One region of the Paracoccus sp. DMF genome, then DNA from elsewhere that is predicted to be linked to it. Evidence: riboswitches for the same ligand, from Rfam matches in the RefSeq annotation. Region 1 holds a riboswitch; the other holds the start of a gene.
What was found. A riboswitch is a leader RNA that binds a small molecule or an ion and turns the genes downstream of it on or off. The one in region 1 is predicted to bind thiamine pyrophosphate.
Positions count from the first base shown of each region.

Region 2: linked by a shared signal. The riboswitch ahead of E3D03_RS03660 (TenA family protein) and the one ahead of thiD (bifunctional hydroxymethylpyrimidine kinase/phosphomethylpyrimidine kinase) in region 1 are both predicted to bind thiamine pyrophosphate.

Region 1 is NZ_SOKV02000002.1:167,718-182,873, reverse strand. Features, by position in the region: gene E3D03_RS02155 (PAS-domain containing protein) at 1-1,789, shown strand, start outside; gene E3D03_RS02150 (response regulator transcription factor) at 1,782-2,483, shown strand; gene aroQ (type II 3-dehydroquinate dehydratase) at 2,512-2,946, shown strand; gene E3D03_RS02140 (glycosyltransferase family 2 protein) at 2,897-3,736, opposite strand; gene E3D03_RS02135 (HAD family hydrolase) at 3,819-4,421, opposite strand; gene E3D03_RS02130 (nucleotide sugar dehydrogenase) at 4,545-5,711, shown strand; TPP riboswitch at 5,753-5,856, shown strand; gene thiD (bifunctional hydroxymethylpyrimidine kinase/phosphomethylpyrimidine kinase) at 5,921-6,742, shown strand; gene E3D03_RS02120 (FAD-dependent oxidoreductase) at 6,739-7,716, shown strand; gene thiS (sulfur carrier protein ThiS) at 7,700-7,897, shown strand; gene E3D03_RS02110 (thiazole synthase) at 7,899-8,663, shown strand; gene E3D03_RS02105 (thiamine phosphate synthase) at 8,660-9,256, shown strand; gene E3D03_RS02100 (ThiF family adenylyltransferase) at 9,253-10,227, shown strand; gene E3D03_RS02095 (ABC transporter substrate-binding protein) at 10,224-11,165, shown strand; gene E3D03_RS02090 (TenA family protein) at 11,162-11,830, shown strand; gene E3D03_RS02085 (ABC transporter ATP-binding protein) at 11,827-12,612, shown strand; gene E3D03_RS02080 (ABC transporter permease) at 12,609-13,340, shown strand; gene mobA (molybdenum cofactor guanylyltransferase MobA) at 13,337-13,939, opposite strand; gene E3D03_RS02070 (hypothetical protein) at 13,936-14,529, opposite strand; gene E3D03_RS02065 (ABC transporter permease) at 14,526-15,156, opposite strand, start outside.
Region 2 is NZ_SOKV02000004.1:107,450-122,605, forward strand. Features, by position in the region: gene E3D03_RS03620 (GNAT family N-acetyltransferase) at 1-25, shown strand, start outside; gene E3D03_RS03625 (glycosyl transferase) at 81-905, shown strand; gene E3D03_RS03630 (hypothetical protein) at 893-1,426, shown strand; gene E3D03_RS03635 (homoserine dehydrogenase) at 1,492-2,808, shown strand; gene E3D03_RS03640 (GntR family transcriptional regulator) at 2,963-3,607, opposite strand; gene E3D03_RS03645 (M48 family metallopeptidase) at 3,647-4,342, opposite strand; gene E3D03_RS03650 (TIGR02300 family protein) at 4,478-4,801, shown strand; gene E3D03_RS03655 (NUDIX hydrolase) at 4,872-5,345, shown strand; gene E3D03_RS03660 (TenA family protein) at 5,349-5,987, opposite strand; TPP riboswitch at 6,048-6,174, opposite strand; gene E3D03_RS03665 (AI-2E family transporter) at 6,331-7,497, shown strand; gene hflC (protease modulator HflC) at 7,576-8,658, opposite strand; gene hflK (FtsH protease activity modulator HflK) at 8,658-9,896, opposite strand; gene gorA (glutathione-disulfide reductase) at 9,958-11,358, opposite strand; gene rpiA (ribose-5-phosphate isomerase RpiA) at 11,355-12,080, opposite strand; gene E3D03_RS03690 (bifunctional 2-C-methyl-D-erythritol 4-phosphate cytidylyltransferase/2-C-methyl-D-erythritol 2,4-cyclodiphosphate synthase) at 12,239-13,381, shown strand; gene E3D03_RS03695 (phosphatidylglycerophosphatase A) at 13,386-13,883, shown strand; gene E3D03_RS03700 (CinA family protein) at 13,880-14,347, shown strand; gene E3D03_RS03705 (threonine aldolase family protein) at 14,344-15,156, opposite strand, start outside.

The DNA.
Region 1 (15,156 bases):
CGACGCCGACCTGCGGCTGGCGGTCTGCAACCGCCCCTATCAGGCGATGTTCGGCCTGCCGGACGAACTGACCCGGCCCGGCGCCAGCTTCCAGGACACCATCCGCTACCTGGTGCATCGCGGCGAATACGGGCCCCAGGACGACCCCGAGACCGCGATTCGCGAGCGCGTCGACCAGGCCCGCACCTTCCAGCCGCATTACATGGAGCGCAAGCGCGCCGACGGCCGCTGGATCTCGGTCGAGGGGGCGCCGCTGTCGCAGGGCGGCTGGATCGCGGTCTATACCGACATCACCCAGATCAAGCGGCAGGAGGAACTGCTGCGCGCCCGCTCCGAGGAGCTTTCCGAACTGGTGCTGGACCATGCCGAGCGGCTGTCGGCCGCGAACCGCGCGCTGGCCGCGACCAATGCCGCGCTGGAGGAGGCCAAGCGCATCCTGACCGAATCCGAGGCGCGCACCCGCCATGTCACCGCCATGGTGCCGGCCCATATCGCGCATATGGACCGCGACTATCGCTATACCTTCTCCAACAACCAGATTGCGGCGGTGTTTCCCGGTGCCGACCGCGGCATCATCGGCCGCGCGGGCGAAGAGGTCTTGGGCCGCGAGACCTTCGACCGCATCCGCCCGCATATGGACCGCGCCGTCGCCGGCCAGCCGCAGGTGTTCGAGATCACGCACCCGCCCTCGGGGCGGCGCATCCGCATCGCCCTGACCCCGGATCCGACCGGGCGCGGCGCCTATGTGCTGTCCACCGACGTCACCGCCGAGGTGCAATCGCGCGAGGCGCTGACCCATGCCGCCAAGCGCGCGCTGGCGGCGCAGATGACCTCGGGACTGGCGCATGACTTCGGCAATCTCCTGACCATCATCCTCGGCCTGCAAACCCGGCTGGCGCGCGCCGGCCTGCCGCCGGAACAGGCCGAGGACGTGCAGGCGACGCTCGCCGCCGCCCGCCGCGGGGCGACGCTGCTGGACGGCATCGCCGCGCTGACCGGCAAGCGCGAACAGCACCCGCAGCCGGTGGACCTCAGCGCGCTGTTCGAGCACCTGGCCGCCATGGCCCGGCCGACGCTGGGCGCCGCCGTGACGCTGGAACACGCCACGATGAACTTGCCGGCGCGGGTGATGCTGGACCCCGGCGCGCTTCAGGATGCGCTGCTGAACCTGATCCTGAACGCCCGCGACGCCATGCAGGGCAAGGGCCGCATCGGCTTGCAGGCCCGCACGGCCGGGCGCTGGCTGGAAATCACCGTCACCGACAGCGGCCCCGGCTTTTCGGACGAGGCGCTGGCCCGCGCCACGCAGCCCTTCTTCACCACCAAGGGCAGCAAGGGCAGCGGGCTGGGCCTGTCGATGGTCTATGACCAGGTCAAGCTGGCCGGCGGCACGCTGCGGCTGGCGAACCTTGCCCAGGGCGCGCAGGTGGCGATCCGCCTGCCGCTGCGCGCCGCGCGCCCGCATCTGGTCCTGCTGGTCGAAGACGACGACGCCATCCGCAGCCATATCCGCGAGCTGCTGACCGCCCAGGGCCATTCGGTGATCGAGGCCGGATCGCTTTCCGAGGCGCAGGGCCTGACCGACCTGCCCGGCCTGACGCTGATCCTGTCGGACCTGCAGCTGGGTGACGGCTCGGGCGCCGCCCTGCGCGGGCGCGGCCTGCCCGTGGTGCTGATGACCGCGCTGCCGCCGGGCGATCCGGGCAGATCGGGGCTTGACGGGCCGGTCCTGACCAAGCCCTTTGGCGACACCGAACTGGCCCTGGCCCTGGCAGATACCGATGACTGACGCCCCCCTGATCGCCATCCTCGACGACGAGCCCGAGATCCGCCGCCTGCTGTCCGCGGCGCTGGAGGAGGCGGGCTTTCGCACCCTGGGCTTCGGCCGCGCCACCGAGTTCGAGGCGGCGCTGCGCCGCATCCAGCCCGAGGCGATCCTGATCGACCTGGGCCTGCCCGACCGCGACGGGCTGGCGCTGGTGCACCGGCTGGCCAGCGAAAGCGGCGCCGCGATCATCATCATCTCGGGCCGGGCGCAGGTGCAGGACCGGGTGACGGGGCTGGAACTGGGCGCCGACGACTATATCATCAAGCCCTTCGAGCCGGCCGAGGTCGTGGCCCGCATCCGCGCCCGGCTGCGCAAACCCCAGCGCGAGACCGGCCCCGGCCGCCAGCAGATCCGCTTTGCCGGCTGGGCCGCGGATTTCGACCGCTACACCCTGACCTCGCCCGAGGGCGCCGAGACGCCGATCTCGCATGCCGAGGCCGAGGTCTTGCGGCTGTTTCTCGACAATCCGCGCCGGCTGATTTCGCGCGCGCAGATGCTCGAGACGCTGGGCGGCACGGCGGGGGAAAGTTTCGACCGGGCGATGGACGTGCGCATCTCGCGCCTGCGCACCAAGCTGGGCGAGGATCCGAAGAACCCGCGCCTGATCAAGACGATCTATGGCGCCGGCTATATCTTCCTGGCCGAACTGGGCTAGGATCCACCCGAAAGCAGCGGAGATTGCCATGCCCACCGTCTATGTCCTGAACGGCCCGAACCTGAACCTTCTGGGCCAGCGCCAGCCCGAGATCTATGGCAGCACCACGCTGGCCGACGTGGAACGCGACTGCAGGGCGACGGCGGCCGAACTGGGCCTGACCATCGACTTCTTCCAGTCGAACCACGAAGGCGCGATCATCGACAAGATCCACGAGGCGCGGCTGCGGGCACAGGCCATCGTCATCAACCCGGCTGCCTTTACCCATACCTCGGTCGCGATCCTGGATGCGCTGAACACCTTCGACGGCCCGGTGCTCGAGGTGCATATCTCGAACGTGCACAAGCGCGAGGGCTTCCGCCACCATTCCTATGTCAGCCTGCGCGCCGAGGGCGTGATCGCCGGCTTCGGCGTCAACGGCTATCTGCTGGCATTGCAGCAGGCGGCGAAGATGGTCGGCTAGGCCCGGCCGTCCAGATGCCCAGGTTCTGGCGGAACCATTCGTAGCAGGCGCCATTGGCGTCGCCCCGGCCCTTGCCCTGCAAGGCAAAGTCCAGAAGCGCATGGCAGCGGGCGGTCCGGCACTCGCCCGGCACCCGGCCCTCGGCGTTCAGCCAGATCGGCACGCCGTTCAGCGCCAGGTTCCCCGACAGCCAGGGATCGTCCACCGTCCACAGCAGCTCGGGGATGTCGAAGGCGCTGTCGGGCATGAATTCGGGCCGCAGCATGGCGCCGCCATAGCCCTTGAGCACATCGACATAGCCCGAGCGCAGCCAGGCATGCGGCTTGACCAGCCCCAGCGTGGCCGCGCGCAGCAGGCGATAGCGCCAGCCCTTGCGGCGCGGCACCGCCCGCGGCTCAAGCCCGCCGGCATGGCCGGGAACGAAGCCGCCGGCCTCGGCGATGACGCAGCCCGGATGCGCGCGTCGCGCCGCCAGGAAGCGGCTGGTCCACAGCGGATCGTAAAGCCGGTCGTCGTCGCAGAGCAGCAATTCGCAATCCTGGCCGCGGAAATCCCGCACCGCCGGCAGGATCTTGGTCGCCGGGCCCAGGTCGTCCTCGACCGTGACGATGCGCACGCCCTGGGGCACCGCCGGCAGGCTGCCGTCCCAGTCGGGAAAGCGGCGATAGCGGCGCGGCAGGTAAAGCCGCACCTCGTCGGGGCGGGTTTTCTGTTTCAGCAGAGATTTCAGGGTCGGTTCCAGCCCGGCAAAGCGCGGCGGGATCGAGGACAGGGTCACGACAAGAGGCAAGCTGGCTTCCTACGACAGTTCAGGCGTGCCGTCCTAACGCGCTCCAGCTTACAATTGGCTGACGGCCGCCGTCACGATCGCGTCAGAACAGCCCGCGCCGCGCCAGCGCCGCGCCCAGCGCCTGGGCCCCGGTGAAATGGATGCCGTCGATGCCAAGCGCCCGGGCGCCCTCGACGTTGTCGGGATTGTCGTCGATGAAGATGCAATCCTCGGGGCGCAAGCCGTTGCGGTCCATCAGCAGGCGATAGATCGCCGGCTCGGGCTTCAGCGCGCCCACCCGCCCGGAAACCACGATGTCGCGGAACAGCCGGCCCAGCCGGGGATGGATTTCCAGCGCATGGGGCCAGGTCTCGGCCGCCCAGTTCGTCAAGCCATAGAGCGGCACCCCCCGCGCCAGCAGCGCCTCGGCGATTTCCCAGGCGCCGGGCACGGTCTTCTCGATGGTCAGCGGAAAGGCGGCCAGATAGCCCGCCAGCTGCCGGGCCTCGTCGCCATGCGCCTCGCGCGCGGCCTGCAGCCCTTCGGCAAAGCTGCGCCCGCCGTCCTGCGCCCGGTTCCAGCCGTCGAAGCCGATGCGCGCCATCCAGGCCTCGGCCGCGGCGCGGCTGGTGAAGACATCGGCAAAGGCCAGCGCCGGATCCCATTCGATCAGCACCGCCCCCAGGTCGAAGATCACGCTTTTCATCGCCGGCCTCCCTTGCCATCCGGCCGGATCGTGCCGAAACACGGCCGGCCCCGCAAGCCGGCGCGCTTCTGCCGGGCGAAAAGCCGTGCTAGAGCCGGGGAAACCACGGGGAAAGGGAACGCGATGACCATATCGGTGGCTGGGCTGGGCTATGTCGGCATGTCGATCGCGGTGCTGCTGGCGCAGCATGACGCGGTGGTGGCCCTGGACATCAGCGCCGAGCGGGTGGCCCAGGTGAATGCCGGCCGCTCGCCCATCGAGGATGCCGAGATCAGCCAGTGGCTGGCGGAAAAGCCGCTGCACCTGCGCGCCACCACCGACCCGGCCGAGGCCATGGCCGGCGCCGAATTCGTCATCGTCGCCACGCCGACGAATTACGACCCGCGCTCGAACCGCTTCGACACCTCCAGCGTGGAAAGCGTGATCGCGCTGGCCCGCCGGCACGCGCCGCAGGCGACCATCGTCATCAAGTCCACGGTCCCGGTCGGCTTTACCCAGCGCATGCGCGACGAGACCGGCCATGACGGCATCCTGTTCTCGCCGGAATTCCTGCGCGAAGGCCGGGCGTTGCAGGACAACCTGCACCCCTCGCGCATCGTGGTAGGTGACCACGGCCCGGCCGCGCATCGGCTGGCCGATCTGCTGGCCCAGGGCGCGGTCCGCAAGGACATGCCGATCCTGTTCACCGGCTCGACCGAGGCCGAGGCGATCAAGCTGTTCTCGAACACCTATCTCGCCATGCGCGTGGCCTATTTCAACGAACTCGACAGCTATGCCGTCGCCCGCGGGCTGAACACGCGCGAGATCATCGAGGGCGTCGGCCTCGACCCGCGGATCGGCGAGCATTACAACAATCCCAGCTTCGGCTATGGCGGCTATTGCCTGCCCAAGGATACCAAGCAATTGCTGGCGAACTACGACCAGGTGCCGCAAAGCCTGATCGCCGCGGTGGTGGACAGCAACCGCACCCGCAAGGATTTCATCGCCGAGGAAATCATCGCCCGGCGTCCGAAGCTGGTCGGCGTCTATCGGCTGGTGATGAAATCCGGCTCGGACAATTTCCGCGACAGCTCGATCCAGGGCATCATGAAGCGGATCAAGGCCAAGGGCATCCCCTGCATCGTCTACGAACCGGTGCTGGAACAGGAGCATTTCTTCAACAGCCCGGTGGTGCGCGACCTCGACGCCTTCAAGGCCCAGGCCGACCTGATCATCGCCAACCGCCAGGCGCCCGAACTGGCCGACGTGCAGGACAAGCTTTACACCCGCGACCTGTTCGCCCGCGACTGAGCTTGCCAAAGCCGCGCGCCGGCCCTAGTGTCCCGCCACGACTCATACACTTGGGGTGCCCCGAACGGGGCTGAGAGGTGCCAGGCACCGACCCATCGAACCTGATCCGGCTCATACCGGCGGAGGGAAGGGTAGAGTGTCGCGGCACGCAGACCACATCAGCCGCCACCCCCTCTCCGCCGCCTCGACCGGACAATGAAAGGCGGATCATGGCGGGACCAGCTCGCATCGCGCTGACCATCGCCGGCTCGGACAGCGGCGGCGGCGCCGGCATCCAGGCCGACCTCAAGACCTTCTCGGCGCTGGGGGTCTATGGCGCATCCGTGATCACAGCCATCACCGCCCAGAACACCCGCACCGTCGCGGCGGTCGAGGCGGTCTCGCCGGCCATGGTCGCGGCGCAGATCGACGCGGTTTTCGGCGACCTGGACGTGCGCGCGATCAAGATCGGCATGGTCGGCGGCCCGGATGTGATCACAGCCGTCGCGGACCGGCTGCGCATCGCGCTGCAGGCCGATCCGATCCCGGTGGTGCTGGACCCGGTCATGGTGGCGAAATCCGGCGATGCGCTGCTGCCCGACGCGGCGGTCCAGGCGCTGCGTGACCGGCTCTTGCCGCTGGCGACCGTCCTGACCCCCAACCTGCCCGAGGCCGCACGGCTGCTGGGTCGTGCCCCGGCCGGCACCCTCGACGCCATGGCCGAACAGGGCGAGGCGCTGCGTGCCCTGGGCGCGGGCCATGTGCTGATGAAGGGCGGCCATGCCGAGGGCGACACCTGCACCGACCTGCTGGTCGGTCCGCAGGGCTTTCAGCTGTCGGCGCCACGTCAGCAGACCCGCAATACCCATGGCACCGGCTGCTCGCTGTCCTCGGCCATCGCGGCGGGGCTGGCGCTGGGGTTGGACCTGCCCGCTGCGGTCACCCGCGCCCATGGCTGGCTGCAAGGCGCCATCGGGGCCGCCGACGGGCTGGGGATCGGGTTGGGCCATGGGCCGGTACATCACTTCTACAAAATGTGGGGTGGCGAATGAACGAGATAACAATTCTTGGTAGCGGCGTGATGGGGTTGGCAATTGCCGCGACCCTGCTTGACCGCGGCGTCACCCCCCGCGTCATCGACCCCGCCGGCAAGCCCGGCGCGCAGGCGTGCAGTTGGCGTGCCGGCGGCATGCTGGCCCCCTGGTGCGAGGCCGAAAGCGCCGAGCCGGTGGTCCTGCGCCTGGGGCTCGACGCCGCCGACTGGTGGCAGGCGCATGGCGCCGAGGTCATCCGGCGCGGCACGCTGGTGCTCGCCCCCTCGCGCGACCGGGCGGAACTGGACCGCTTTACCCGGATGACAGAGGCGCATCGCCCGGTGGACGCTGACGCCATCGCCGCGCTGGAGCCCGTATTGCAGGGCCGGTTCGCGCGCGGGCTGTTCTTCGAAAGCGAGGCGCATCTGAACCCCCGCGCCGCCCTCATGGCGCTGCGCGACCGGCTGACCGCTGCCGGCGTCACCATCGAGACCGAAGGCGAGCCGACCGGCCTGATCGTCGACGCCCGCGGCTTCGCCGCCCGCGACGCCTTGCCCGACCTGCGCGGCGTGCGGGGCGAGATGCTGGTGATCCGCTGCCCCGAGGTCCAGCTGACCCGCACCATCCGCCTGCTGCATCCGCGCATCCCCCTATATCTTGTTCCAAGGGGGGACGGTGTATACATGATAGGCGCCACGATGCTGGAAACCGGCGGCAAATATCGCGTCACCGCCCGCTCGGCGGTCGAGATGCTGTCGGCCGCCTATGCGCTGCATCCCGGCTTCGCCGAGGCCGAGATCCTCGAACTGGGCTCGGACGCCCGCCCGGCCTTCCCCGACAACCTGCCGCGCCTGCGCCGGCGTGGAAACACGCTGTTTGCCAACGGCCTCTATCGCCACGGCTATCTTCTGGCCCCCGCCGTGGCCCGCATGGCCGCCGACCACCTGCTGGACGGCCAGATACCGGAGTTCATGGATGAAAATCACCCTTAACGGCGAAAACCGCAGCCTTGCCGGGCCCTCGGTCCAGGATGCGCTGGACGAAATCGGCCTGGGCGCGGCCAAGGTCGCCACGGCGCTGAACGGCGCCTTCCTGCCCGCCGCCGCCCGCGCCGGGACCACGTTGAAGGATGGCGACGCACTGGAAGTCGTGGCGCCGATGCAGGGGGGCTGAGATGCCGCAATTCTACGGAACCCATGTCGAAAGCCCGCTGATGCTGGGCACGGCGCAATACCCCTCGCCCGCGATCATGGCCGAGGCCTTCCGCGCCTCGGGCGCCGGCATCGCCACGGTCAGCCTGCGCCGCGAGGGCGGGGCGGGCCAGGATTTCCACAACCTCATCAAGGGATTGAATATCCCGGTCCTGCCCAACACCGCCGGCTGCCATTCCGTGCGCGAGGCGGTGACCACCGCCCAGATGGCGCGCGAACTGTTCGGGACGCCCTGGATCAAGCTGGAGGTCATCCGCGACGACGATACGCTTTGCCCCGACGTGATCGCCCTGGTCGAGGCGGCGCGGATCCTGTCGGACGACGGCTTCCAGGTCTTTCCCTATTGCACCGAGGACCTGTCGGTCTGCGGCCGGCTTCTGGACGCGGGCTGCGCGGTGCTGATGCCCTGGGGCGCGCCCATCGGCTCGGGCCGGGGGCTGAACAACCCCTATGGGCTGCGCAGCCTGCGGGCGCATTTCCCCGATGTGGCGCTGGTGGTGGACGCGGGCATCGGCCTGCCCAGCCATGCGGCGCAGGCGATGGAGCTGGGCTATGACGCGGTGCTGCTGAACACCGCCGTCGCCAAGGCCGGCGACCCGGTGGCCATGGCCCGCGCCATGGCGCTGGCGATCGAGGCCGGCCGACTGGCGGCTGGCGCCAATCCGATCGAGGCGCGCGACATGGCCGCGCCCTCGACCCCCCTTTTCGGCATGGCGGTGCTGGCATGAAACTGCCGCGTTTCTACCCGATCTTCGACAGCGCCGCCTGGCTGCGCCGCGCCCTGCCCCTGGGTGTCAAGCTGGTGCAGATCCGCATCAAGGACCAGCCCGCCGCGCGCCTGCTGGGCGAGCTGGCGCTGGCGCAGGAACTGTGCCGCGAACATGGCGCCACGCTGGTCGTGAACGACCACTGGCAGGCCGCCATCGAGCTCGGCTGCGATTTCATCCACCTAGGGCAGGAGGATCTGGACACGGCCGACATCGCCGCCATCCGCCGCGCCGGCATGCGGCTGGGGATCTCGACCCATGACCATGCCGAGCTGGACCGGGCGCTGGCGCTGGCGCCCGATTACGTCGCCCTGGGACCGGTCTGGCCGACGATCCTGAAGAAGATGAAATGGGAACAGCAGGGTCTGGACCGGGTGCGGGAATGGCGCAAGCTGGTCGGCGCCACGCCCCTGGTCGCCATCGGCGGCGTCACGCCGGAACGCGCCCGCGAAGCCTTCGCGGCCGGCGCCGACCTGGCCTCGGCGGTGACCGACATCACGCTGAACCCCGATCCCGAGGCCCGCATCCGCGAATGGCTGAAGGTGACGGCATGAGCCGCTATCTGCGCCAGATGGTGCTGCCCGAAGTCGGCGCCGAGGGGCAGGAGCGCCTCGAAGCCGCCCATGTCCTGGTCGTCGGCGCCGGTGGCCTGGGCGTGCCGGTGCTGCAATACCTGGCAGGCAGCGGCATCGGCCGCATCACGCTGATGGACCCCGACACGGTCGAGGAAACCAACCTGCACCGCCAGCCGCTCTATCGCATGAAGGACCTGGGCCGGCCCAAGGTGCAGGCCGCGGCGCTGGCGGTGACGCGGCTGAACCCCGCGGTCCTGCTCGAGGGCCGGCGCGAGGCGCTGACCCCGGCCAATGCGCCGGCGCTGGTCGCCGCGGCCGACGTGGTGCTGGACTGCGCCGACAGCTATGCGGCCAGCTATACGCTGTCCGACGCCTGCCTTGCCGCGGGCAAGCCGCTGATCTCGGCCTCGGCGCTGGGGATGGCGGGCTATGTCGGCGGCTTCTGCGGCGGTCCCGGGCAAAGCGGCGCCCCCAGCCTGCGGGCGCTGTTCCCCGACCCGCCCGACAGCGGCCAGACCTGCGCCACGGCGGGCGTGTTGGGGCCGGTGGTCGGCATGCTCGGCTGCCTGCAGGCGCAGATGGCGCTGCGGCTGCTTCTGGGCACCGCCCCCTCGCCCCTGGGCGAGTTCACCCGCCTGGACAATGGCCGCGTCACGCAATTCCGCTTTGACGGCGCGCCGGAAAGCCCGGGCCCCCGCTTCATCGCCAGGCAGGACATTCGTCCGGGCGACCTTGTCGTCGACCTGCGCGACCGCGACGAGGCGCCGCGCAAGGCCACGCCCAAGGCGCTGCGCATGCCCGGCTATGGCGCCATCGGCCCGCTGCCCGAACCCGGCCGGCGCGCGGTGCTGGCCTGCCGCTCGGGGCTGCGCTCATGGCGCGCCGCCGACGCGCTTTCGCGCCGCTGGGACGGCGAGATCACCCTTCTAGCCCTGGGAGACGAGACTTGAAGCACCTGCCCCTTGCCGCCGCCGCGCTGGCCCTGCTGGCCCAACCCGTTCTTGCCGCCGACAAGGTGACGCTGATGCTGGACTGGTTCGTGAACCCCGACCATGCCCCGATCATCGTCGCCCAGGAAAAGGGCTTCTTCGCCGACGAGGGGCTGGAGGTCGAGGTCGTCGCCCCCGCCGATCCCTCGGACCCGCCCAAGCTGGTCGCGGCGGGCAAGGCCGATTACGCCATCAGCTACCAGCCGCAGCTGCACCTGCAGGTGCATGAGGGCCTGCCGCTGAAGCGCGTCGGCACGCTGGTCGCGACGCCCTTGAACTGCCTGATGGTCAAGGCCGACGGGCCAGTGCAGCAGCTCTCGGACCTCAAGGGCAAGAAGATCGGCTATTCGGTCTCGGGGGTCGAGGAGGCGCTGGTCGGCCAGATCCTCGGGACCGCCGGCCTGACCATGGCTGACGTCGAGATGGTCAGCGTCAACTGGTCGCTGTCGCCGGCGCTGATCGCCGGCCAGGTCGATGCCACCATCGGCGCCTATCGCAATTTCGAGCTGACGCAGATGCGGCTGGAAGGCGCCGAGGGCCGCTGCTTCTTTGTCGAGGAAAGCGGCGTGCCGACCTATGACGAGCTGATCTTCGTCGCCAATCCGCAGACCATGGACAAGGACCGCACCGCCCGCCTGCTGCATGCGGTCGAGCGCGGCGCGCAATATATGGTCAACCACCCGGACGAAGCGTGGCAGCTGTTCTCGGCCACCGCCCCCGATCTCAAGGACGAGCTCAATGCCGACGCGTGGAAGGAAACCCTGCCGCGCTTTTCGCAATCGCCGGCGGCGCTGGACCAGGGTCGCTATGCGCGGTTCGAGCAGTTCCTGCATGACGCCGGGCTGGTGGACAGCGTGCTGCCGGTCTCGGACCTGGCGATGGATGTGGGGGCACAATGAGCTACGGTGAAAGCTTCGCCCGGCTGCGCGCGGCGGCGCCCGACTGGGACGCCTATACCCGCCACGGCTTCGTCGAGGGCCTGCGCGACGGCAGCCTGCCGCGCGCGGAATACCTTGCCTATCTGGTGCAGGACTACCTGTTCCTGATCCAGTTCAGCCGCGCCTGGGCGTTGGCTGTGGTCAAGGCGGGCGATCTGGACGAGTTGCGGGCCTGCGCCGCCACCGTGCATACGCTGCTCGATCACGAAATGGCGCTGCATGTGCAGACCTGCGCCGCGGCCGGCATCGACACGGCGGCGATGCTTGCGACGCCCGAGGCGGTGACGAACATCGCCTATACCCGCTATGTGCTCGATGCCGGGCTGTCGGGGGATTTTCTCGACCTGCTGGCGGCGCTGATGCCCTGCGTGCTGGGCTATGGCGAGATCGGCCTGCGCCTGGCGGCCGAGGCCGCGCCGGACACGCCCTATCGCGACTGGATCGACACCTATGCCGGCGCCGAATACCAGCAGGCCTGCCGCGACGCCGGCGCGCTGCTGGATCGGGCGATCCGCAAGCGCCTGGGCGACGCGCCGCAGGACAGCCCGCGCTGGAACGCGCTGACGGACCGCTTCGCCACCGCGACCCGGCTCGAGGCCGCCTTCTGGGATCTGGGCCGGGCATGACGGCACGGGTGCGGGGCCAGGCCTGGGTCGGCGAGACGCCGCTCTTCGCCCCCATCGACCTGACGGTCGCCGAGGGCCGGTGGACCTGTCTGCTCGGCCCCTCGGGCGTCGGAAAATCCACCATCCTGCGCCTACTCGCCGGGCTGGACACCGGCGCGCGCTTCCAGGGCGAGGTCACGCGGGACGCGCCCGTCGCCCTGATGGCGCAGGATCCGGGGCTGATCCCCTGGCTCGACGTCGCCGGCAATGTCACGCTGGGCGCCCGGCTGCGCGGCACGCTCCCGGCTTCTTTCTTGTCGAAATATCCCGGGGGGCGCGAGGCCGACCCCATCGAGGGGTCGGTCTCGCGGGGGGCAGAGCCCCCCTCGGACCCCGCCGCCCGCGCTGCGCATCTGATCGAGGCCGTGGGCCTTGCCGACCGCATCCACCACCTGCCCGCGAACCTGTCCGGCGGCCAGCGCCAGCGCGTCGCCCTGGCCCGCACCCTGTTCGAGGACCGGCCGCTGGTGCTGCTGGACGAGCCCTTCTCGGCGCTCGACGCGCGGACCCGGGCGCAGATGCAGGACCTGTCGGCCCGCCTGCTGAGCAATCGCAGCATCCTGCTGGTCACGCATGACCCGGCCGAGGCCGCCCGGCTGGGCGACCGCATCCTGCTCTTGCGCGAAACCGGGCTGACCGACTGGCCGGTGCCCTTACCCCGGCCCGAAGCCGCCGCCCGGCCCTTCGACGCGCCCGAGGTGCTGACGCTGCAGGCCGAGTTGATGCGCGGGATGATGGCATGAGAACCGCCCTCGCCCTGATCCTGACCGTTATCCTGCTATGGCAGGGGCTGATCTGGCTGGCGGACATGCCGCCCTTCCTGCTGCCCTCGCCCCAGGCCGTGGCCGAGGCGCTGTGGCTCAACCGCGCCGAGATCGCCCGCCACGCCGGCTTTACCCTGACCGAGGTGGTGCTGGGCTTTGCCCTCGGCGCAGCGCTTGGCGCGGCCCTGGCCATCGCCATGGGCTTCTCGGACCGGCTGACCGGCGTGTTGCGGCCGATCCTGACCTTCAGCCAGACCATCCCGGTCTTTGCCCTGGCGCCGATCCTGACGCTGTGGCTGGGCTTCGGCATGGCGCCCAAGATCGCCGTGACCGTGCTGATCGTGTTCTTCCCGGTCGCCAGCGCCTTCCTGGACGGGCTGATGCGCACGCCGCAACCGGCGCTGGACCTGGCGCAGGTGATGGGCGCCAGCCGCATCCGCATCATGCGCCACCTGCGCATCCCGGCGGCGCTGCCCAGCCTGGCCACCGGGCTGCGGCTGGCGGCGGTCTATGCGCCGATCGGCGCGGTGATCGGCGAATGGGTCGGCGGCGCCCGCGGCCTCGGCGCGCTGATGATCCACGCGAACGGCAGGATGAAGACCGACCTGGTCTTTGCCGCGCTGCTGGTCTTGTCGGTGATGACGGTGATCTTTGCCCGGGCGGTGGCGCTGGCGCTGCACCGGGCCTGGCGCCGCTACGGCGCCTAGACCAGCCGGGCGGCGCGGGCCAGGTCTTCGGGCGTGTTCAGATTCAGGAACGGGTCCAGCGGCCGGCTGTCGAAGACCGCCCGGCCGGGGTCATAGGCGGCGGCGAACTGGCCGATGCGGTGCAGCCCCGATTCCAGCGCCGCGCGCAGGTCGTCTTGCAAGGCCACCGGCCACAGCGCGCAGGTCGGATGGTCGCGCAGCCGGCCGCTGTCGTCCGGGCTGGCGGCGACAGCCAAGCCGCTGCGGCCACGCGCCTCGCGCAAGCGGTGCACCAGATCCTCGGGCAGGAAGGGCGTGTCGACGGACACGCTGACCACGCCATCCGCGCCCTCGGCCGCCGCCCATTCCATCCCGGCCAGCACGCCGGCCATCGGCCCGGCAAAGCCGCCAAACCCATCGGCGATCACCGGCAGCCCGTAATCGGCAAGGGCCTCGGGCTCGCCATTCGCGTTGATCGCGAGCGCATTGCATTGCGGCGCGAGGCGCGCGATCACCCGCGCCAGCAGCGTCTCGCCGCCCAGCAGCCGCAGGCCCTTGTTGCCGCCGCCCATCCGGGTCGACAGGCCGCCGGCCAGGATGACGGCGGGCAGCGGCGTCATTGCAGATGCGCCGAAATCGCCCGGGCCAGCGCGAAGACCCGCTGTTCCAGGATCACCGGCGTCTCGCAGACATAGGTCAGCGACTGCTGGCGGTCCTGGAAGATGCGGCTGTCCCAGTCGAGCTTTTCCTCCTCGGCGTCGATGGCGTCGAAATCGGGCGTCTCGGCCTTTTGCAGCGCCTCCATGCGGTCGCGCCGCTCCTGGATGCGCTTGGCCAGATCGACCTGCTTGTGGCCATAGCGCGCGATGCCCGAGATCAGCGCGCTGCGATCCGGGTCGATGCGTTCGAAGATCGCCAGCATCAGCGCGCTCAGCTTCTGATTGTCGGCAGCCTTGGAGAATTCGGCGATCTCGGCCTCGGCCTGCGCGAGCGGCAGGCGGCGCTGCTCGAGCCGGTCGGCCAGGGCGGCGATCTCGGGCGTCTCGGCCAGGCTGCGGATGGCTTCGTCGGGCTCGGGGCCGGACCACATCTGCCCAAGCGACAGATGCGGCTGCTTGCGCTGCACGCAGGGCCAGTCGGGATCGGTGCCGCTTTCGGCATGGGCGGCGCCCGCCGCCGCCAAGGCCATGGCCAGAACCAGGTATTTCATGCTCCCCCCTTTCGCCGGGCCCAGAGCCCCTTGGCCGGATCATACATGATGACGGAACCGGCAAAGAACAGCACCAGGCACCCGGACACCACCAAGAAGGACATGAGATCGAAGCGGCCGTAAAGGGCAAAGCGGATCAACTCAACCGCATGGGTGAAGGGATTGGCGGCGCAGATGTCGTGCAGCAGCGTCGAGCTTTCGCGCATCCGCCACAGCGGATAGAGCGCGGTCGAGGCGAAGAACATCGGGAAGATGACGAAATTCATAACCCCGGCGAAGTTTTCCAGCTGCCGGATGGCCGAGGACAGCAGAAGCCCCATCGCCCCCAGCATCAGCCCCGACAGGAACAGCGCCGGCAGCACGGTCAGATAGCCGACGGGCGGCGGATCGACGCCCCAGAACCAGGCGATGGCCAGGAAGGTATAGACCTGGATGATCGACACCAGCACGCCCGCGACCAGTTTCGAGGCCAGCAGGAACCAGCGCGGGAACGGGCTGACCAGCAGGGTGCGCATCGCCCCGGTCTCGCGGTCATAGACCATGGACAGCGACGACTGCATGCCGTTGAACAGCTGGATCATCGCGCAAAGCCCGGGCGTGACATAGACCTCATAGAGGACATAGGTC
Region 2 (15,156 bases), on a different contig from region 1:
GGTGCTGCTGCAGAAGATCCTGTGAGGCTTGCCGCCGTGCGGCCTGCGTGCGAATGTCGCGGGCAAAACGCGAGGCGGGCATGGACGACGGGCGCAACGGCACGGTCAAGCAGGTCATCTGCATCAAATGGGGCACGAAATTCGGGCCCGAGTTCGTGAACCGGCTGCATGCCATGGTGGCGCGGAACATCACGCCGCCGTTCCGGCTGTACTGCTTTACCGACGACGGCGCCGGCCTGCATCCCGACATCGCCGTGCGGCCGCTGCCCGAGTTCGACTACCAGGCGCCGGTCAATACCAAGGGCAAATGGCCGAAGTCCCGGCTGTGGGGCGATCTGGGCGACGTGCAGGGCGTGGTGCTGTTCCTGGACCTCGACGTGATCGTGACCGGCAGCCTCGACGATTTCTTCGCCTTTGGCGATCCCGACGATACCGTGCTGGGGCTGAACCCCAACACGCCCTTCGAGAAGATGGGCCAGACCTCGGTCTATCGCATGCGCGTCGGCAAGCTGAAGCCCCTGCAGGACATCTTTCGCGCCGATCCGCAGGCCGCCGCCGACAAGTTCCGCTATGAGCAGCGCTTCGTCACCCGCAATGCGCCGGGTGGGGTGAAGTTCTGGCCCAAGGGTTGGCTCGCGCATTTCCGCATGCATTGCGTGCCGAATTTCCCGCTGAACTATGTCCGCGCGGCGCGGGTGCCGGCGGGGACGCGCATCGTGATCTTTCCGGGCGACCTGAACCCGCCCGATGCCATCCTGGGCCGCTGGAGCGACAAGGACCAGCATCGTGCGCCCCTGGACCATCTGCGCGCCGCCTTCGACGGCCGCCGGCGCGAGAGCCTGGGCAAGCACCTGCGCCATTACCTGCGCCCGGTCGGCTGGGTTTCGGCATTATGGCGGGAATAGGCGCCGCGCCCGAGACGCATTTCACCCTGCCCGCCGATTTCGCCGCGGGCCTCGGGCAATGCGTGGCGAGCTTCGGCTGGCTCGAGGAGATCATCAAGCGCACCATCTATGCGCTGGACCGTGCCCGGCTGGCCGACGACCTGACGTCCGAGGAATTGCAGGCCTGGCTTGCCCGCATGGGCAGCCTGGCCGACGATTCCCTGGGCACGCTGATCGAGCAGCTCGACGCCGCCATGCGCCGCCATCCCGGATTGCGCGACCGCAACAAGATCACCGACCGGCTGGGCGAGATCCGGCTTTACCGCAACCTGCTCTGCCATGCCTCGTGGCGGCCGACCGAGCGCAAGACGCATTGGCATCCGGCCTTCGTCAGCGCCAAGGGCGAGGTGCGGCCGGTGCCGATGGCGCTCGACGACCTGGAGCGCATCCGCGCGCAGACCGTCGAGACCGGCGGCCGCGTGCTGCGCGTCATGCGCGCCACCGGCGAGCCGGGCTGCTGGGCCGGCGACGACGAGGCGTGAAGCCTTGCGTTGCAAGCCCGCGCCGCATCCGCTAACACCGCAACGTCCATAGATAAGAGTTTCGCATGTCCGCCCAGAACCAGGGGCAAAACGCCTCGCCGCTCCGTCTTGGTATCGCAGGTCTGGGGACCGTCGGCATCGGCACCGTCAAGATCATCCAGAAGCACGCCGCGCTGCTGTCCCAGCGCGCCGGCCGGCCCATCGCCATCGCCGCGGTCTGCGCCCGCGACCGGCTGAAGAACCGCGACGCGGACCTGTCTTCCTATGGCTGGGAGGAGGACGCCCGGGCGCTGGCGCTGCGCGAGGATGTGGACGTTTTCGTCGAGCTGATCGGCGGCGACGAGGGCGTCGCGCGCGAAGCGGTGACGGCGGCGCTGAAGGCCGGCAAGGACGTGGTGACCGCCAACAAGGCGCTGCTGGCGATCCACGGCCAGGAGCTGGCGGAGCTGGCCGAGGCGCATGGCCGGGTGATCCGCTTCGAGGCGGCCGTCGCCGGCGGCATCCCGGTGATCAAGGCGATGACCGAGTCGCTGGCCGGCAACGAGATCCGCCGCGTCATGGGGGTGATGAACGGCACCTGCAACTATATCCTGACCCGGATGGAAAGCGCCGGACTGCCCTATGAGACGGTGTTCGAGGAGGCGCGGCAGCTGGGCTATCTGGAGGCCGATCCGACGCTGGACGTGGGCGGCATCGACGCCAGCCATAAGCTGGCGATCCTGGCCGCCATCGCCTTCGGCACCCGCCCCAGCTTCGACGCGGTCGAGATCGAGGGCATCGAGCGGGTCAGCATCGACGACATCCGCCGCGCCGCTGACATGGGCTATCGCATCAAGCTGCTGGGCGTGGCGCAGATGACCGGGCGCGGGCTGGAGCAGCGCATGTCGCCCTGCCTGGTGCCCGCCGATAGCCCCTTGGGGCAATTGCAGGGCGGCACCAACATGGTGGTGATCGAGGGCGACTCGGTCGGCCAGATCGTCTTGCGCGGTGCCGGCGCCGGCGAGGGTCCGACCGCCAGCGCCGTCATGTCCGACGTGGTCGAGATCGCGCGCGGCGTGCGCATGCCGAGCTTCGGCCAGCCGGCCTCGGCGCTGGCCCGGCCGCAGCCGGCGCGGACCGCGGTGCCCGCCGCCTATTACATCCGGCTGGCGCTGACCGACAAGCCGGGGGCGCTGGCCAAGGTTGCCACGGTGCTGGGCGATTCCGGCATCTCGATCGACCGCATGCGGCAATACGGCCACCAGCAGACCGCCGGCGTCGCCCCGGTGCTGATCGTGACCCACAAGACCACGCCCGAGGCCATCGACCATGCCATCGAGGCGCTGCCGAAGACCGGCGTCATTGCCGGCGAGCCGGTGGAGTTGCGCATCGAGGAGGTCTGAGCCGCCGGGTTTGGGTAATTGGAAAACGGAACGTGACTGGCGCCGTGCCCCCCGGGTGCGGCGTTTCTGTTTTATGGCGAGAGATCGGCAGCGGCGGCGGCTTGGGTCGCGGCCGGTTCGGGTATTTGGCAAACAGAGAAAGCCAGAGGTCGCGTCAGCTGGCCGAGAGGTGGCGCAGCCCGTGGGTCACGTCGGCACGCACGGCAAGCCGCAGGCCGGGTTCGTCGCCGGCGCGCAGCGAGGCCAGGATCATGCGGTGGTGGCGCGGCGGCTCGTGGCGCTTGACCCGGCCATAGAGCGCCCGCATCGTCGGGCCGAGCTGCAGCCAGACCGTCTCGACAATGGCCAGCATCGCCGGCGCCTGGGCGCGCAGGTAGAGGATGCGGTGGAATTCCAGGTTGGTGCGGATATAGGTGACGCCGTCATGGCTTTCGGCCGCCTCGCCGATGGCGGCGTTGATGATGGCCATGCGCTCGATCAGCGCCTGGTGGGCGCGGGGCAGCGCCCGGGCGGCAAGTTCGGGCTCGATCAGGCCGCGCAGGGCGGCGAGTTCCTCGATGCGCTCGACCGAGAGTTCCGGCGTGGTGATGCGGCCCGAGGAGGAAAGCGTCAGCGCCCCTTCGGCGACCAGGCGCCGCACCGCCTCGCGCGCGGGGGTCATCGAGACGCGGTGCTCGGCCGCGATGCCGCGCAGCGTCATCGGCAGGCCGGGCGGCAATTCGCCCAGCATGATGCGCTGGCGAAGGCTGCGATAAAGCCGCTCATGCGCGGCGGTTTCCGAATTGCGCGTCACTGTCATGCCATCTCTGTGATCACAAATGCGCGCGGCGTCAATCCGTCAGATGCGGAAACGCCAGGCCAGCAGCTCGTGGCCGTGGCGGCGCAGCCAGGCGCGGTGGCGGGCATGGCCGGGCAGCAGCCGTTCGGTCGCGGCCCAGAAGGCGGGCGAGTGGTCCATATGCGCCAGATGCGCGACCTCATGCGCGGCGACATAGTCCAGCACTTCGGGCGGCGCCATGGCCAGGCGCCAGGAAAACATCAGCCGGCCGTCATGGGTGCAGCTGCCCCAGCGCGAGCGGGTGTCGCGCAGCGCCAGCGCCCGGAACGGCCGCCCCAGCCGGGCCGCGTGGCGGTCGCAGGCGGCGATCAGCCGCGCCTGCGCGAGGTGTTTGAGCCAGGCCTCGACGACCACCCCTGGCGGCCGGCCCTGCGGCACCAGCAGCAGGTCGGCGGTCAGCTCGACGCGGCGGGTCTCGGCCGGGCGGATCAGGCGCGGCACGCCCTCGACGGGCAGCTGGACGCCATGCGCGACCAGTTGCAGCGCCGGCATGTCGGCGCGGACCTGGCGCAGCCATTCGGCCCGCGACTCGGCAAAGGCCTGGCCGTCGCGCAGGCTGGCGCGGCTGGGCAGGGTCAGCACCACCTCGCCCCCCGCCCGTGCCACGCGCAACGTCATGCGCCGCGCCCGGGACGAGCGGCGCAGCGTCACCGGGATGTCGCCGCCGACCCAAATCCTGTCCTTGCCTGCCTGCATCTTGCGGTGCCCTGCCTTTCGGCCCATATTTCCACCGCGCCGCCGTCCCGACGCAAGGGGAAAAGCCTTTGACAGCCCCTTCTGGCTATGGCAGGGGACAGCGGATTTACCTGAACGCGGCAGAAAGAGAATACCATGCCCAAAGAGGAATGGGGCACGAAACGCCTTTGCCCCCATTGCGCCACGCGCTTCTACGACCTGACGAACGATCCGATGACCTGCCCGGCCTGCGGCGCCTCTTTCACGGCGGAAAGCCTGACGAATGGCCGCTCGCGCTCGCTGATCTCGGAAAAGACCGCCGCGCGCGACGAGGATCAGACCGATCTCGTCGATGACGAGGATCTGGACGACGACGCCGATTCCGGGGATCTGGACGACGATCTGCTGGACGACGACGATGACGACGGCGACGTGTCGCTGGACGACATCGCCGACGTGGCGGATTCGGACGACGAATAGGCCGCGAGCGGCCGCGATCGCCCCGGCCGGCCCTTGCCGCGCCGGGGCTTTTTCGTGATCGGAGGGGGCCATGCGCATCATCGACCGCCAGGCCATGCGGGCCATTCTGCTGACGCCCGAGGACCGGGTGCTGCTGATGCGCGTCGACTATGGCACCGGCGACTGGTGGATCACCCCGGGCGGCGGCGCCGAGCCCGGCGAGACGCCCGAGGCGACGCTGCGCCGCGAACTGCGCGAGGAGCTGGGCTTTGCCCTGCCCGCCTTCGGCCCGCTGGTCTGGCGCCGCCGCTTTACCCTGCCCTTGCCGCAGGCGCGCTGGCGCCAATCCGAGCATTACTTCCTGATCGAGACGCCGGAGTTCCGGCCCGTGGTGCAGGACGCGCCCGAGGCCGGCCTGATCCGCGAATTCCGCTGGTGGAGCCTGCCCGAGCTGCGCCACAGCAGCGAGAACCTGGCGCCGGCCGCGCTGGCGCGAATCGTGCTGGACTATCGCGAAGGCGGCCCGCCGCGCGAGCCGCCCCCCTTCGAAATCATCGAGGATTAGACACTAAGCCTCATAGGCATCATCGAAAAATTCGACTTCCAGCCGGGCGGCGCGGCGAAAGAAGTCGCGCACCTGCGCGGCCTCGGCCGGGCCGGTGCGGTCCAGCTCGGCGCGCAGGAAGGCCACGAAATCGCGGAAGAACGCATTGTCGTGCAGCGTGATCCATTCGGCATGGACGAAGTTTTCCGGCAGGGTCTCGGCCTGCATGGCCCAGTCGAGGTAAAGCCCCTCGGCCACGTTCAGCACCGCCAGCACCGCTGGATAAGAGCGGGTCGCGGCAGCCTCGCGCAAGATGGCCTGGAAGCCCTGCGTGGGCGCGCTGTCGGGAATGGCGGCGCGCTCGGCCTCCGAGACGCCCAGGGCGGCGAAGGCGCGCAGGAAATAGTCGTTCTCGTCGCTTGAAACCATACCGGCGAAGCGGCCGAAGCGCAGCCGCGATTCGAAGCGGTCGGCGCTGGCGATGGCGGCACCGAGCAGCGTCAGGAAAGCATCGAGGAAACGGTGGTCCTGCACAAGATAGCGCGCCATGACCGCATCCCCGATGCGGCCGGCCAGCAACTCGTGCACGAAGCGATGGCCGGTCGCGGCCTGCCAATCGGCGGCGCATTCGTCGCGCAGGGTTTCAAAGAAGGTCTGGGGCATCCTGCCCTCCTGGCTTGGGGCGGGGCCGGGATGGCCCCGGGGTGGGGCCGGCATCAGGCAGGCGCACGGACTGGCCATCCCTTCGCCGGCATGATCCGGATCAGGTTCGAAGGGTCACCGCGCCGCGCGGGGCTTGCCCTTGCCAGCGATCTCTCAGCCCCTTGCCGGGGCTCCCCTTGGTCGCGGCGATCCTAGCCGTGCCGGCCGCGGCTGTCACGCCCCCGACATGCCTGCGCGGCAGGCTTGACCCGGCCGGGACGGCATTCCGGCTTGCAGCGGCGGGCGTTCTGTTATCTCGTTGCGCCAAGATGCGTCCGCGCGGCGCCGGACAGGACCGGAGACGATGACCACAGGCCCAGAGCCAAGCCCCCAGACCGCACCCCACCCCGCCCAGGCGCCGCGCCAGACCGGGCTGCGCCTGCACCGGCCGCCGCTGGTGACCAATATCTCGGCGGCGCGCTGGCTGTTGCTGGCGATCGTCGCGGCCTCGATCTATTTCTTCCACGGCTTCCTGGTGCCGGTGCTGGCGGCGATGGTGATCGCGCTGGCCAGCTGGCCGCTGCGCGAGCGGGCGGTGGCGCGTGTCGGGCGCACCTGGGCCGCGACGGCCCTGGTGCTGGTGCTGGTCTGCTTCCTGGTCGTGCCCATCGCCATGGCGCTGATCTATGCCTTCCGCGAGCTGCGCGACTGGATCAACTGGGCGATCATGGTCAATTCCACCGGCGCGCCGACGCCGGGCTGGATGGTCCAGCTGCCGCAGGTCGGCGACTGGCTGGACGAGAACTGGCACACCTATATCGGCCGGCCCGGCGGCATCTCGGAAATCGTGCAGCTGGTCTCGGGCTCGAACATCGGCGCGATCTATCGCGGCGCGGTGACGGCGGGCTCGCTGGCGTTCCACCTGGCGCTGACGCTGCTCTTCATGCTGATCACGCTCTTCGTGCTGTATCGCGACGGCGACAAGTTCGTGGCCCAGGTCGACCATATCGGCCGCCGCATCCTGCCCGACCGCTGGAGCCGGCTGTCGCGCGTGGTGCCGGCGACGATCAGCTCGACCGTGACCGGCATGACGCTGATCGCCATCGGCGAGGGGGTGATCCTGGGCACCGCCTATTGGCTGGCCGGCGTGCCCTCGCCGGTGACCTTCGGCGTCATCACCGGCTTCATGGCGCTGATCCCGGGGGGTGCGCCTTTGTGCTTCACGCTGGTCTCGGCCTATCTGGTCGCCAGCGGCTCGCCGGTGCAGGGCGCGGCGCTGTTCATCTGGGGCACCTGCGAGCTGTTCGTGGTGGACAAGACCATCCGGCCGGTGCTGGTCGGCGGGCCGGTGAAGCTGCCCTTCCTGCCGACGTTCTTCGGCCTCGTCGGCGGGGTCAAGACCATGGGCATCGTCGGGCTGTTCGTCGGGCCGGTGCTGATGGCGCTGCTGGTCTCGATCTGGCGCGAATGGCAGCGCGAGGTGACCGAGGATGAGGCCCGCCGCGCCGGCCTGCTGGCCGAGACCCGCTAGTCCGGGCGACGGCGCATGAAAAAAGGCGGGGCGCAGAGCGATGCGTCCCGCCTTTTCCGTTTTCGTCGCGTGCCGCGGTCAGTTCGCCGGCACGGCCGGTTCCTGCTGCGGCGGGCTCGACAGCGCCTCGGGCATCGGCGTCAGCGTGACGCCCGAGCTCGCGCCCAGCGGCTCGCCCTCGCGCGTGGTCTCGGTCGGGGCGACCGTATCCTCGGCGGCGGCGCCGGTCGCCGGCTCGGCCGAGGCCGAGGGTGCGGCCGGGGCCGGGGTCGGCACCGGGTTGGCGCGGTCGGAACCGTCGTTGCGCAGATAGTCGAAGAACTCGCCATCGGGCTTGATCACCAGCGAGCTGTTCTCGCCCTTCAGCGCCCGCTCATAGGAGGTCATGGAGCGGGTGAAGGCAAAGAACTCGGGATCGCGGCCAAAGGCATCGGCATAGATGGCGTTGCGGCGGGCGTCGGCCTCGCCGCGAACCACCTCGGCGCGCTTGCGGGCCTCCGAGGTCAGCTCGACCACGGTGCGGTCGGCGGCGGCACGGACGCGCTGCGCCGCCTCGCCGCCGCGGGCGATCTCGTCGGCGGCCTCGCGCTCGCGCTCGGCCCGCATCCGGGCATAGGTCGCGGTCAGGTTCTGCTCGGGCAGGTCGGTGCGGGTCAGGCGCACGTCGATGACGCGGATCCCCAGCGCCTCGGCCTCGCCGCGCGCGCCGTCGCGGATGCGGTTCATCAGCGCGGTGCGGTCGTCCGACAGCACGGTGGTCGAGGGCACCGAGCCCAGCACGCGGCGGATCACGTCGTTGATGATCGAATCCAGCCGTTCCTGCGCGCGGGGCAGGCCGCGGCCCTCGGTCGCCTGATAGAGCTTCTGCGCGTCGAGCACCTGCCAGCGGGCAAAGGCATCGACCACCAGCCGGCGGTCGTCCAGGGGCGTCACCTCCATCGGCCGGGTCGGCAGGCCGAGGATGCGGGCATCATAGCGCACCACGCTGTCGATGAAGGGCACCTTGATGCCGAGGCCGGGGTTCTCGCGCACCTCGACCACCTCGCCAAAGCGCAGCACCAGGGCCTTTTCGCGCACGTCGACGATATAGACCGAGGCCGCCACGATCACCGCGATGACGACCAGGAACGGCAGGACCAGGACAGAGATTGCACGGTTCATCACTGGTTCCCCCCGTTGTTGGTGCCATTGTTGCTGCCGGCATTGCCGGTGGCGCCGCTGCGCAGCTGGTCGAGCGGCAGATAGGGCACGACGCCCTGCCCGGCCTCGCCGTCGATGATGACCTTGTTCGCCTGGCCCAGAACTTTCTCCATGGTTTCCAGATACATCCGGCGCCGCGTCACCTCGGGCGCCTTGACATATTCGTCATAGACCGAGTTGAAGCGCGCGGCCTCGCCCTCGGCATTGTTCACGGCCTCGGCGCGATAGGCCTCGGCGCGCTCGACCACGGCGGCGGCTTCGCCGCGCGCATTGGCCAGCACCCGGTTGGCATAGGCGTCGGCCTCTTTCTCCAGCCGGTCGCGTTCCTGCTGGGCGGCCTGCACCTCGCGGAAGCTGTCGATCACCTCGCGCGGCGGGTCGGCGCGCGCCAGGTTGACCCGGACGATGTTGACGCCGGAGTCGTAGGAATCCAGCGTGCCCTGCGCGGCGCGCTCCAGCTCGGCCCGGATCTGCTCGCGGTCGCGGTTCAGGATCGGCGCCAGTTCCGACCGCGCCACGATGTCGCGCATGGCCGATTCCGCCACGGCGCGGATGGTGTCGTCGGGATCGGCCAGGTTGAACAGGAATTTCTCGGGGTCCGAGACGTTCCAGACCACCTGATATTGCATGTCGACGATGTTCTGGTCGCGGGTCAGCATCAGCCCGCTGTCGTTCGGCCCGGCCTGGCCGGTGCCGATTTCCGTCACCCGCTCGCCCGAGACCTGGACCAGTTCCTTGGTCACCACCGGCCAGGGCGCGAAGTTCAGGCCCGGATCGCCAAGCGCATAGGGCCGGCCGAACAGCAGTTCGACCGAGCGCTGGCCCTCGTCCACGGTGTAGAAGCTGGTGAAGGCCCAGAGCGCGGCCACGGCCAGCGCGCCGATGCCCCAGGTGCCGCGGCTCATCTGGAACTGCGGGCCGGGACGGCGCGGTCCGGTGCCGCGCGGGCCGCCGCCGCCGCCCTTGCCGCCCATCAGCACGCGCAGCTTGTCCTGCCCCTTGCGGACCAGTTCCTCGATCTCGGGGATCTGCTCGCCCCGGCGCGGACCCTGCGGGCGGTCGTCGCGGCCGCCCTGGTTGTTGCCTCCGGCATTGCCCCAGGGGCGCGGACCGCCCTTCTGGTCGCCCCCCTGCGGCGGCTGCTTGCCGCCCTTGCCGTCATCTCCGCCGCCGCCGCCCCAGGGGCCTTGTCCCGCCATCCGTCTCGTGCCTCGCTCTTTTGTGTCTTCCCGTTGGAAACTGGTGCCTTCGGTCGAAAAATCAAGCCGATGCGTCGGCTTTGTCGGAATTGTCATCGCCGATGCGGCGCGTGGGCTTGCGCATGGTCACCAGCTCTTCGGCCAGGGTCGGATGCACGGCGATCGCCGCGTCGAAATCGGCCTTGGTGGCGCCCATGCCCATGGGGATCGCGACCATCTGGATCATCTCGCCGGCCTCGGGGCCGAAGATGTGGCAGCCAAGCACCCTGTCGGTCTCGGCATCCACGATCAGCTTCATCGCCGCCCGCGCGTCCGAGCCCGCGAAAAGCGAGCGCATCGGCCGGAAGCTGGCGACATAGATCAGCGCCGGGCCGCGCGCGGCGGCTTCCTCTTCGGTCAGGCCGACCGTCGCCAGCTCGTGCGGGCGGGTATAGACGGCGCTGGCGACCAGGCCGTGATCGACCTTGCGCGGCTTGGCGCCGAAGACGGTATCGGCGAAGCTGTGGCCCTCGCGGATCGCGACCGGGGTCAGGTTCACCCGGTCGGTCACATCGCCCACGGCATAGATCGAGGGCACCGAGCTTTGCGACCATTCGTCCACCACGATCTCGCCCTTGCGGCCCAGCTTGACGCCGGCCTGTTCCAGCCCCAGCCCCTTGGTATAGGGCGCGCGGCCGGTGGCGAAGATCACCGCGTCGAAGACCTCGCTGCTGCCGTCGGCGAAATCGACGCGGCGCGCCTCGCCCTCGGCCGCCAGCCGGACCGGGTTGCTTTCCAGCCGCAGGTCCACGCCGATCATGCGCAGCTGCTCGGTGGCATGGCGGCGCATCTCGCCGTCGAAGCCGCGCAGCACCGCGTCGCCGCGATAGGACAGCGTGGTCTGGCAGCCCAGGCCCTGCAGGATGGTGGCGAATTCGCAGGCGATGAAGCCGCCGCCCACCACCAGCACCCGGCCCGGCAGGTCCTCCAGCAGGAACAGGTCGTCCGAGATCAGCCCCAGCTCCTCGCCCTCGATGCCGGGCAGCGCGGGCCGGCCGCCGGCCGCGATCAGGATATGCTTGGCGGTCAGGCGCTGGCCGTCGGCCAGTTCCACGGTATGGGCATCGGCCAGCCGGGCACGCTGCTTGTGGATGTCCACGTTCGCGGCGGCCAGCCCGCCGGTATAGGCCCCTTCCAGCCGGGTCAGTTCGGCATCCAGCTTGTGGCGGAACATGGTCCAGTCGAAGGCGCCGGCGCCGGCGGTCTGCCAGCCATAGCCGCGCGCCTCGGCGGCATGGGCCTCGGCCTGGCTGGCGAAGATCATCAGCTTCTTCGGCACACAGCCGCGGATGACGCAGGTACCGCCCATGCGGCTTTCCTCGGCCAGGCCGACGCGGGCGCCGTGTTCGCTGGCCGCGATGCGCGCCGCGCGCACCCCGCCCGAGCCGCCGCCGATGACGAACAGGTCATAGTCGAAAGTCATTCGATATCCTCACGCAGCAGTTCCACCACCGAGCCGTCGGGACAGCCGATGATCGCAAGCTGGCAGATATTCAGGAACAGCCCGTGTTCAACCACCCCGGCGATCGCCGAAAGCCGCCGCGCCAGCGCCTGCGGGTCCGGGATCGCTTCCAGCGCAAGGTCGAGGATGTAATTGCCCTCATCCGTCAGCAGGGTTTCGCCGTCGCGCTTGCGCAGCAGGATCGGGCGATGCTTCAGCCCCAGGTCGTCCAGCGCGTGCTGGATCTGCGTCTTGGTGGTCTGGCAGCCGAAGGGAATCACCTCGACCGGCAGGTGGAAGGCGCCGAGCCGGTCCACGACCTTGCCCTGGTCCGCGATCACCACCATGCGGTCCGAGGCGGTGGCGACGATCTTTTCGCGCAGATGCGCCGCGCCGCCGCCCTTGATCAGGTTCAGGTCCGGGTCAACCTCGTCGGCGCCGTCGATGGTCAGGTCGAGCCAGCCGATGTCGTTCAGATCCTCGACCCTGAGGCCCAGCGAGGTCGCAAGCTCGGCCGTGGCCTTCGAGGTCGCGGCGCAGCGCAGTTCGAACCCTTCCTCGGCGACCCGCTGCGCCAGGCGGCGCACGAAGATCGCGGCGGTCGAGCCGGTGCCCAGGCCCAGCCGCATGCCGGGCTGGACCAGCGCCACGGCGGCGCGCGCGGCGGCGTCCTTGGAAAGATCGGTCTGGGCGGGGTCGGTCATGGCGAAATCCTTGGCAGGGGCCCGTCGCGGGCGGTCGCGAATCTTATAGGACGAAAGCGCGCGCCTGGGCCATGGCCGGCGGCGATTTTCCCCTGCGGCAATACGCGGGCGGCGCTGGCGATTGCCTCGCGCGGGCGGCTGACCTAAAGCTTGCCGCCATGAGAATACCCGACACATATGCCGTCATCATCACCGCCGCCGGCCGCGGCACCCGCGCGGGCGCGGGGTTGCCCAAGCAATGGCGCAGGCTGTCCGGCGCCACGGTGCTGGCGCGCAGCATCGCGGCCTTCGCGGATTTCCCGCGCATCGTGGTGACGCTGGCGCCCGAGGACATGGCCCGCGGCGTGGCCGAGCTGTCCGGCCCGGTGACGCTGGTCGCAGGCGGCGCCACCCGCGCCGAAAGCGTGCGCGCGGCGCTGGAAAGCCTGTCCGGCAGCGGCGTGACGCATGTGCTGATCCATGACGGCGCCCGGCCGCTGGTTTCCACCGCGGTGATCGAGGCCGTGGTGCAGGTGCTGGCGCAAGGCGCTCCAGCCGCCGCGCCCGCCCTGCCCGTCACCGATGCGCTGTGGCGGGCCGAGAGCGGCCTCGTGCAGGCCACCGCCGCGCGCGACGGGCTGTATCGCGCCCAGACCCCGCAGGGTTTCGCGCTGGCGCCGATCCTGGCCGCGCATCGCGCCGGCCCGACCGACGCCGCCGACGACGTGGAACTGGCGATCCGCGCCGGCATCCCCGTCACGGTGACGCCGGGCGACGAGGACAATCTGAAACTGACCTATGGCGCCGATTTCAAGCGCGCGCGCCGGATTCTGGAGGGGACCATGGACATCCGCCTGGGCAACGGCTTCGACGTGCACGCCTTTACGACCGGCGATCATGTCTGGCTGTGCGGCGTGAAGATCGCGCATGACAAGGCGCTCTTCGGCCATTCCGATGCCGATGTGGGCATGCACGCGCTGACCGACGCGATCTATGGCGCGCTGGCGCAGGGCGACATCGGCCGGCATTTCCCGCCCTCGGACCCGCAATGGAAGGGGGCCGAGAGCCATATCTTCCTGCGCCACGCCGCGGAACTGGCCCGGCAGATGGGCTATGAGATCTCGAATGCCGACGTGACGCTGATCTGCGAGCGGCCCAAGGTCGGCCCCCATGCCGGCGCCATGGCGCTGCGCCTGTCCGAGATCACCGGCGTCGAGTTCGACCGCATCAGCGTCAAGGCCACCACCTCGGAACGGCTGGGCTTCACCGGGCGCGAGGAAGGCATCGCCGCCATCGCCACCGCAACCCTGATCCGCAGGTGACGCCATGGAAAACCTGATCGCCACATTCTTCGGCATCGGCCGGCTGAAGCCCGCACCCGGCACCTGGGGTTCGGCCGCCGCCGTGGTGCTGGGGGTCGCGACCTACGAATGGCTCTCCCCCTGGCTGGTGCCGGCGGGCTTCGTGCTGGCGACCGTGCTGGGCTTCTGGGCGGTGCCGCGGGTGCTGGCCCGCAGCGCCGACAAGGATCCGTCCTGGGTGGTGATCGACGAGGTCGCCGGGCAATGGCTGGCGATGAGCTTCACGGTGATCCCGCTGGCGCGGCACGGCGCCTCGATCCTCGACGCCTGGCCGGGCTATGTCGCGCCCTTCCTGCTGTTCCGGCTGTTCGACATCTGGAAGCCCTGGCTGGTCGGACGCGCCGACCGCAGGGGCGACGCGACCGGGCTGATGCTGGACGACCTGTGGGCGGGCTTGTTCGCCGGTGTGGCCTCGGTCATTCTGGCCGGGCTTTACCATGCCGTGCTGGAGCCGATGCTGTGACCGATCCCGCCCTTGTCCTCGACCTGGCACGCCGGCGCGGTGTGATGATCGCCACCGCCGAAAGCTGCACCGGCGGGCTGATCGCGGGGCGGCTGACCGACGTGCCGGGCTCGTCGGATGCGGTCGATCGCGGCTTCGTCACCTATTCCAACGCCGCCAAGGTCGAGATGCTGGGCATCCGCCCCGAGACGCTGGAAGCCCATGGCGCCGTCAGCGAGGAGATCGCGGCCGAGATGGCGGCCGGCGCGCTGGCACGCTCGTGCGCCGGCATCGCCGTGGCGGTGACGGGCATCGCCGGGCCGGGCGGGTCCGAGCACAAGCCCGAGGGCCGGGTCTGTTTCGGCATCGCCGATGCGGCGGGCGTCAGGACCGAGACGGTCGAGTTCGGCCCGCGCGGCCGGGCCGAGGTGCGGGCCGCGACGGTCGCGCATGCGCTGGAACTGCTGGCGGCCGCGCTGCGCTAGGCCAGCGCCCGCAGCGCGTCCTCGACATCCTCCAGCCGCGTATCCCAGCCGCAGACCAGCCGGATGCTGACCGGATCCTCGCCCGTCTCGTCCTGGGTATGCGGCCAGAGGTGATAGCAGATGCCGCTGGCGCAGGCCCGGCGATGCAGCTCGCGCGGGATGGTGGCAAAGACCGAATTGGTCTCGACCCGCTGGTCGATGCGCACGCCCGGCAGCCGCGACAGACCCAGCGCCAGCTCATGCGCCATGGCATTGGCGTGGCGCGCCAGTTGCAGCCACAGGTCGCCCTCGAGCCAGCCCAGCACCTGCGCCGACAGGAAGCGGTGCTTCGAGACCAGCCCGCCGCCACGCTTGCGGCGAAAGCCGAATTCCTCGGACCTGGCCGGGTCGAAGATCACCACCGCCTCGACCGCCATGCAGCCGTTCTTGGTCGCGCCCAGGGACAGGATGTCGACGCCGGCGCGCCAGGTCAGGTCGGCCGGCGCCACGTCGAGGCCCGCCAGCGCATTGGCGAAACGCGCGCCGTCCATGTGGACGCCCAAGCCGGCCTCGCGCGCCAGCCCGGCCAGCGCCGCGACCTCGTCGGGGCTGTAGGCGGTGCCCCATTCGGTGGCGTTGGTCAGGGACAGCGCGGCATTGACCCCGGCATGCACGCCTTCGCGGCCATGCGCCACCAGCGTCTCGGCCAGTGCCTCGGGGGTGATCTTGCCGCCGGTGCCGGGAATGCCCACCAGCTTGGCGCCGCCGGTGAAGAACTCGGGCGCGCCGGTCTCGCTGGTCTGGATATGCGCGGTCTCGTGGCAGAAGAC